DNA from 2 places in the Pseudoalteromonas sp. ASV78 genome. Region 1 is predicted to be linked to the other one. Evidence: predicted binding sites of a transcription regulator. Region 1 holds the regulator's gene; the other holds the start of a gene.
What was found. The regulator NrdR, encoded in region 1, represses ribonucleotide reductase genes. The targets are predictions, from matches to a motif close to AAACACNANATNTNGTGTTT.

Region 1 (3,429 bases):
AGTAAACATAGTCGTTACTCTTTAAATAATTTGGTTAAGGCAATGCAACTAAACGCGGTATTGCAGTAATACGAATGTCATCACCAATCAGTGTGCATTCGTTTATTGTTAAATCAACCGCCTCTTGCATAGAGCTCAGTTCCGCAAAGTTTAGTAAGCTTTTACCATCATTTCCTAACAATTTCGGCGCCAGATAGACAATATACTCATCGATTAAATTATATTCAGCCATTTTACCCGCTAAGGTTGCCCCTGCTTCTAGCCAAATATGATTAAACTGTTGCTGTTGTGCCAATTGCCGTAATGCGGCCTTTAAATCAACTTTATGATCTTTTGCAGGCACCACAATATGAGTTACGTAATGCGGCCATTGCACTGATTTATCAAGCGCAGTGGTAATAATTATTATGTCGCTTGCAATGCTAAATAAAGCTAAATCAGGCGTTAAACGATTTTGTGAATCGATAATGATACGGACAGGCTGGCGAACTGGTAATTGCGTCGGTAATGGCTCAGGCAGTTCATCAACACGCACATTGAGCTTAGCATCGTCAATTAATACTGTGTCTGCACCGGTTAAAATAGCGCAGCTTTGTGCGCGCTGTAATTGCACATCTTGACGGGCAGCAGTGCCAGTGATCCACTTGCTCTGACCGTTTTTAAGCGCGGTTTTACCATCGAGGCTGGCCGCCATTTTACAGGTAACAAACGGCATTCCCTGCTCCATGCGTTTTAAAAAACCACGGTTTAACAATCGTGCTTGGGGTTCTAATAAACCGGATGCAACCACAATACCGGCGTCGGCTAAAATGGCTAAGCCTTTACCCGCCACTTGTGGGTTGGGATCCACCATAGCCGCAATCACTTTTACCACACCAGCTGCTTTTAAGCCTTCGGCACAAGGGGGCGTGCGCCCAAAGTGACTACATGGCTCTAAGGTAACGTAAGCGGTTGCGCCTTTTGCTTGCGAACCAGCCATCAACAGCGCATTAACTTCAGCGTGACCTTGGCCTGCAACTTGATGAAAACCTTCACCAACAATAATATTGTCTTTTACCAACACACAACCCACATTGGGGTTTGGTGTTGTGGTAAAACGCCCTTGCTTAGCAAGCTCTATCGCGCGCGCCATATAAATTTTATCGTGTTCACTAAATTGCGGTGGGTGCATGTTATTCTCCCAAACGGGCGATTTCCTCACCAAATTCGCGAATATCTTCAAATGAACGATACACTGAGGCAAAACGTACATACGCTACTTTATCGAGTTTTTTCAGCGCTTCCATGATGCATTCACCAATTAAGTGACTTGATATTTCTCGCTCACCTGTGGCACGTAGTTGCGATTTGATAATGTTAACCACTTCATCAACTTGCTCGGTACTGACGGGGCGTTTTTCTAGTGCGCGGTGCAAGCCATTAAGCAATTTGTCTTCATTAAACGGTTCACGGCTGCCATCTTGTTTGATCACTCTTGGCATTACAAGCTCTGCCCCTTCAAAGGTAGTAAAGCGTTCATGGCATTCATTGCATTCACGACGACGTCTTACTTGGTGACCACCGCCGACAAGGCGCGAGTCTATCACTTTGGTATCTTTTGCGGTGCAAAATGGACAATGCATAGGTATCAGCTTCCGTTAAAAAAACAAAAAAGGCCGCGTTTAAGCGGCCTTTATAATAGCAAAAAACAACGCTATTGTGATCTAAATTACTGTCAGCTTAACAATTAAGCGTAAACAGGTAATTTTTTACAGATGGCTTTAACTTTCTCTTTTACTTGTGCTTGTACCGACTCATCATTGATGTTGTCGAGTACGTCACAGATCCAGCCAGCAAGCTCTTTTGATTCAGCTTCTTTAAAACCACGACGCGTGATTGCAGGAGAACCGATACGTAGACCAGAAGTAACAAACGGTGAACGCGGATCATTTGGCACCGAGTTTTTGTTTACTGTGATGTTAGCATTACCGAGTGCTGCGTCAGCGTCTTTACCAGTGATGTCTTTATCGATTAAATCAAGTAAGAACAAGTGGTTTTCTGTTTTGTCAGAAACGATTTTGTAGCCGCGCTCTTGCATTACTGCAACCATAGCTTTGGCATTTTTCACAACTTGTGTTTGGTATACTTTAAACTCTGGTTGTAGTGCTTCTTTAAATGCCACTGCTTTTGCAGCAATAATGTGACATAAAGGACCACCTTGACCACCAGGGAATACCGCGCTGTTAAGCTTTTTGTAAATCGCTTCGTCGCCACATGCTGAGATGATTAGGCCGCCACGAGGACCCGCTAATGTTTTGTGAGTCGTTGTAGTAACAACGTGTGCATGAGGCACTGGGCTTGGGTAAACGCCAGCAGCAATAAGACCTGCAACGTGAGCCATATCAACAAACAGGTAAGCACCTACTTTGTCAGCGATTTCACGGAATTTAGCCCAATCAACAATACCTGAGTATGCAGAGAAACCACCGATGATCATTTTTGGCTTGTGCTCAAGAGCCAGCGCTTCAACTTGTGCGTAATCAATTTCGCCTGTTGCTTCATCTAGTCCGTATTGGATTGCATTGTAAAGCTTTCCAGAGAAGCTGACGTGTGAACCGTGCGTTAAGTGACCACCATGCGCTAAGCTCATGCCAAGTACAGTGTCGCCCGCATCTAAAAGTGCTAAGAACACAGCTGCATTCGCTTGAGAGCCAGCATGTGGTTGTACGTTCGCGTAATCTGAACCAAATAATTCATTGGCACGGTCAATCGCTAATTGTTCAACTACGTCAACGTGCTCACAACCACCGTAGTAACGCTTGCCTGGGTAGCCTTCAGCATATTTATTAGTTAACTGTGATCCCTGCGCTTCAAGTACGCGCGGGCTACAGTAGTTTTCAGATGCAATTAGCTCAATGTGTTCTTCTTGACGAGCAGTCTCTTTGTTGATTGCGTCAAATAACTCTGGATCAAAATCCGAAATATTCATGCTACGTTCTAACATGGGGGCTCCTAGGGCAACGTGTATGGTATTTTTTTAAAGGCTGAATTATACGCTGAAAACGTCAATTTGCCTATGCTGTAAAGATGAACATATTTAAACAGGGATTGAATTTAATTCACAGTGTTTTTGTAATGATATTTTTTTATTGAAACATAAAAATATTTAATGTTAGAACCAAGATTACATTTGATTTTTTAATGCTAACTAATCGTCCTTAAAACTCTCTCGGGAACCGCTGTAGTAATAGCTTTAATGCAATAAAAAAGCGCTATAAATAAGCCTCATAGCGCTTTTATTGTACTATTTTAATGTCTTGATTAACCTAACTTCGCTAATAGCTCTTCACGCAATGTATGGTAATCATCTTTAATATCTTGTGCTAAGCATGGCTTTGCTAGGGCATCCGCTAATGGTTTTGGCATTTCAAGTTCAATATTAAGTATCTC
Region 2 (3,429 bases), 3.1 Mb from region 1:
ACGGCATCAACGCAGATAACGTTGAGTTACGCATACCATGCTTTTTAATATTGGCACGTAACGTATCCCAATCTAAATGCAATGGTTCATCACAAATTTTGTCTAAATCACGCTTATAGGTATCAGTTGGCATGATCCCTTGTGAGTAGGTGGTTTCGTTAAATTTAGGGCAGGCGCCACGCTCTTTAGCCAGCTCATTTGACGCTTTCATTAAGTAATACTGAATTGCTTCAAAGGTCTTATGCGTTAATGCATTGGCACTGCCATCAGAATAACGTTTGCCATTTTTAGCAAGGTAATATGCGTAGTTGATTACGCCTATTCCGAGTGTACGACGGCCCATCGTTGCATTGTGGGCTGCTGGCACTGGGTAGTCTTGGAAATCAAGTAAGTTATCTAAGGCACGCACTGCAAGTTCAGCTAATTCTTCAAGCTCGTCTAGTGACTCAATGGCACCTAAGTTAAAGGCCGATAGCGTACACAGGGCGATTTCGCCTTCTTCGTCATTAACATTGCTCAACGGTTTAGTTGGTAATGCAATTTCTAAACATAAGTTAGATTGGCGAATTGGCGCAACTTTAGCGATAAACGGGCTGTGGGTATTACAGTGATCGACATTTTGTAAATAAATACGCCCGGTGCTAGCACGCTCTTGTGCAAACATTGAGAACAATTCAATCGCTTTAATACGTTTTTTACGAATTGATTCATCTTGCTCGTATTGCACGTATAGACGATCAAATTCATCTTGGTCTTCAAAAAAGGCATCGTAAAGACCTGGTACATCTGATGGGCTAAACAATGTAATGTAATCATCTTTAATCAAGCGCGCGTACATTAGCTTATTAAATTGCACACCGTAATCTAAGTGACGCACACGGTTATCATCTACACCACGGTTGTTTTTAAGCACTAATAAGTTTTCTACTTCTAAATGCCATAAAGGGTAAAACAGGGTCGCTGCACCGCCGCGTACACCACCTTGCGAACAGCTTTTAACTGCTGTTTGAAAGTGCTTATAAAAAGGAATACAGCCTGTGTGGTACGCTTCGCCATTGCGAATAGGGCTACCTAGTGCGCGAATGCGCCCAGCATTAATACCAATACCCGCACGTTGTGATACGTATTTTACAATCGCAGATGAGGTGGCGTTGATTGAATCTAAGCTGTCACCACATTCAATCAATACACATGAGCTGAATTGACGCGTAGGTGTACGTACCCCCGCCATAATTGGCGTAGGTAAAGAAATTTTAAATAATGACACCGCATCGTAAAAACGTTTAATGTAGTCTAAACGGGTTTCTTTTGGATAATCAGAGAACAAGCTAGCCGCAACTAAAATATATAAAAACTGTGCGCTTTCATATATTTCACCGGTAACTCGGTTTTGCACTAAATATTTGCCTTCAAGCTGCTTAACTGCTGCGTAGCTGAAGTTTAAATCACGTCCATGATCAAGGTACTCGTCTAATTGATCAATTTCTTGCTCTGTGTAGTCAGCGAGTAAGTGGGCATCGTAACGCTTATCTTCAACTAACTTGACGATGTGATCGTATAAACGCGGTGGCTCAAATTGACCATAGGCTTTTTTACGCAAATGGAATACAGCTAAGCGAGCTGATAAATATTGATAATCAGGCGACTCTTTAGAGATCTGATCAGCGGCCGCTTTAATGATGGTTTCATGGATGTCTTCAGTACGAATACCATCATAAAACTGGATGTGTGATTTTAGCTCAACTTGTGAGACAGACACATTATTTAGACCTTCGGCGGCCCAAGCAATAACGCGATGGATCTTATCTAAATCAAGTGACTCTTTACGACCGTCACGTTTGCTTACAGATAGCTGTTGGTTCATAGTTTTGCCTGTATTCCTTGGGATATAAAATTTTTTAGTGACACATTTTTCTTAGAATAAATATTTTATTGTCATAAGACGGTGCTAGCGAGAATTTAATTGAATAACATTTAGCCACAACATCTGGTGTTCATCAAACTCTGGATCACAAGATAGTGTGGTATGCGATCATTTGCAAGGGGCATAAATGCCCCAAATTGTGGATAACGTCGGGATAACACGTTTGTGTTAGTAGCCATTAACCTTTGACCATTTGATTAAAATGAAATTTATAAAAATCAACTCATGATCGATTAAATTTAACCATTTTAAAAATAAATTTAGGCTGCTTTTTTTATCAGCAAACAATGTGCAAAAAATAACACGATCACAATATGTAGTGGTTAATATTTAACAAGCCACTATATATGGTTAAATGCATCAATTGGTGATTGCCAATTAAAATCAGCTTGCCAGCTTAATGCTTCCTCTTCACTGGGGATATATCCCCACAACGCTGTAGCGCTGTGCATGTTCGCCGCTTTGGCTGCAATAATGTCGCGCTGCGCATCACCAATATATAAACAGCGACTCGGGTCGACATCTAACAGTTGTGCTGTATGCAGTAAAGGTAATGGAGATGGTTTTGCTACATTCAGGGTGTCACCACAGACAATTGCTTGCGCATCACTTAACTCAGAGATAGCTGCCACTAAGGGGGTGGTCAAAAATTCAGGCTTGTTGGTCATGATCCCCCATTTGATCTGTTGCTGCTCAAGCGCAATCAATAATTGTGCAATGCCAGTAAAGCATTGGCTATGAATCGCAATATTATCAGCGTAGGCAGTTAACAACTGTTGACGCAAAGTAGCTTGTTTTGGATGCGAGTGCCAGTGTTGGCCAAATCCAGCTTCTAGCAGCGCTACAGCGCCATTAGATGCTGCAGGGCGATAAACATCGGCGCTAACAGTCGGCTGGTTATGTGCTGTTAACACATTATTAAGTGCAGCACCAAGGTCGTCAGCGGTATCAAGTAAGGTGCCATCAAGGTCAAAAATAAAGGCGTCGTAATCAATTATTGGTGTTGCTGTATTAAAACCAGCCATTACGCAAGTTTCTCAAAGTGGAGAATATAATTAACGCTTACGTCGGTATTTAAGCTGTACTGCTTTGATAACGGGTTATAACTGAGCCCAGCGCTAGCACGTACTTTTAATCCAGCTTGCTCAGCCCATGCAATGAGTTGTGCCGGTTTAATAAACTTTTTGTGGTCGTGTGTACCTTCCGGCACCATCTTTAATAATTTTTCTGCACCAATAATGGCATACAGGTAGGCCTTAGGGGTTTTATTGAGTGTAGAAAAAAATACATCGGCGCCAGGTTTTGCTAATTCTGCTACGGCATGAATGATAGACGCAGGGTCCGGCACATGCTCTAACATTTCCATACAGGTAATAATATCAAAGCGAGCAGGGTGCTCTTGCGCATATTGTTCGGCAGGTACTTTAATATACTCTACTTTCACACCGGTTTCTAAACTATGTAGTTTCGCAACGGTTAATGGCTCTTGACCCATATCGATGCCA

Region 2: a site for NrdR is predicted at 1,977-1,996, ahead of nrdA (class 1a ribonucleoside-diphosphate reductase subunit alpha). Genes of this name have one in related genera too.

The regions. Positions count from the first base shown of each region.
Region 1 is NZ_JBLOPA010000001.1:3,972,854-3,976,282, reverse strand. It holds gene ACMVDV_RS18120 (riboflavin synthase) at 1-9, opposite strand, end outside; gene ribD (bifunctional diaminohydroxyphosphoribosylaminopyrimidine deaminase/5-amino-6-(5-phosphoribosylamino)uracil reductase RibD) at 35-1,171, opposite strand; gene nrdR (transcriptional regulator NrdR) at 1,173-1,622, opposite strand; gene glyA (serine hydroxymethyltransferase) at 1,727-2,983, opposite strand; gene thrC (threonine synthase) at 3,301-3,429, opposite strand, start outside.
Region 2 is NZ_JBLOPA010000001.1:908,144-911,572, forward strand. It holds gene nrdA (class 1a ribonucleoside-diphosphate reductase subunit alpha) at 1-1,864, opposite strand, end outside; gene ACMVDV_RS04120 (HAD family hydrolase) at 2,266-2,949, opposite strand; gene ubiG (bifunctional 2-polyprenyl-6-hydroxyphenol methylase/3-demethylubiquinol 3-O-methyltransferase UbiG) at 2,949-3,429, opposite strand, start outside.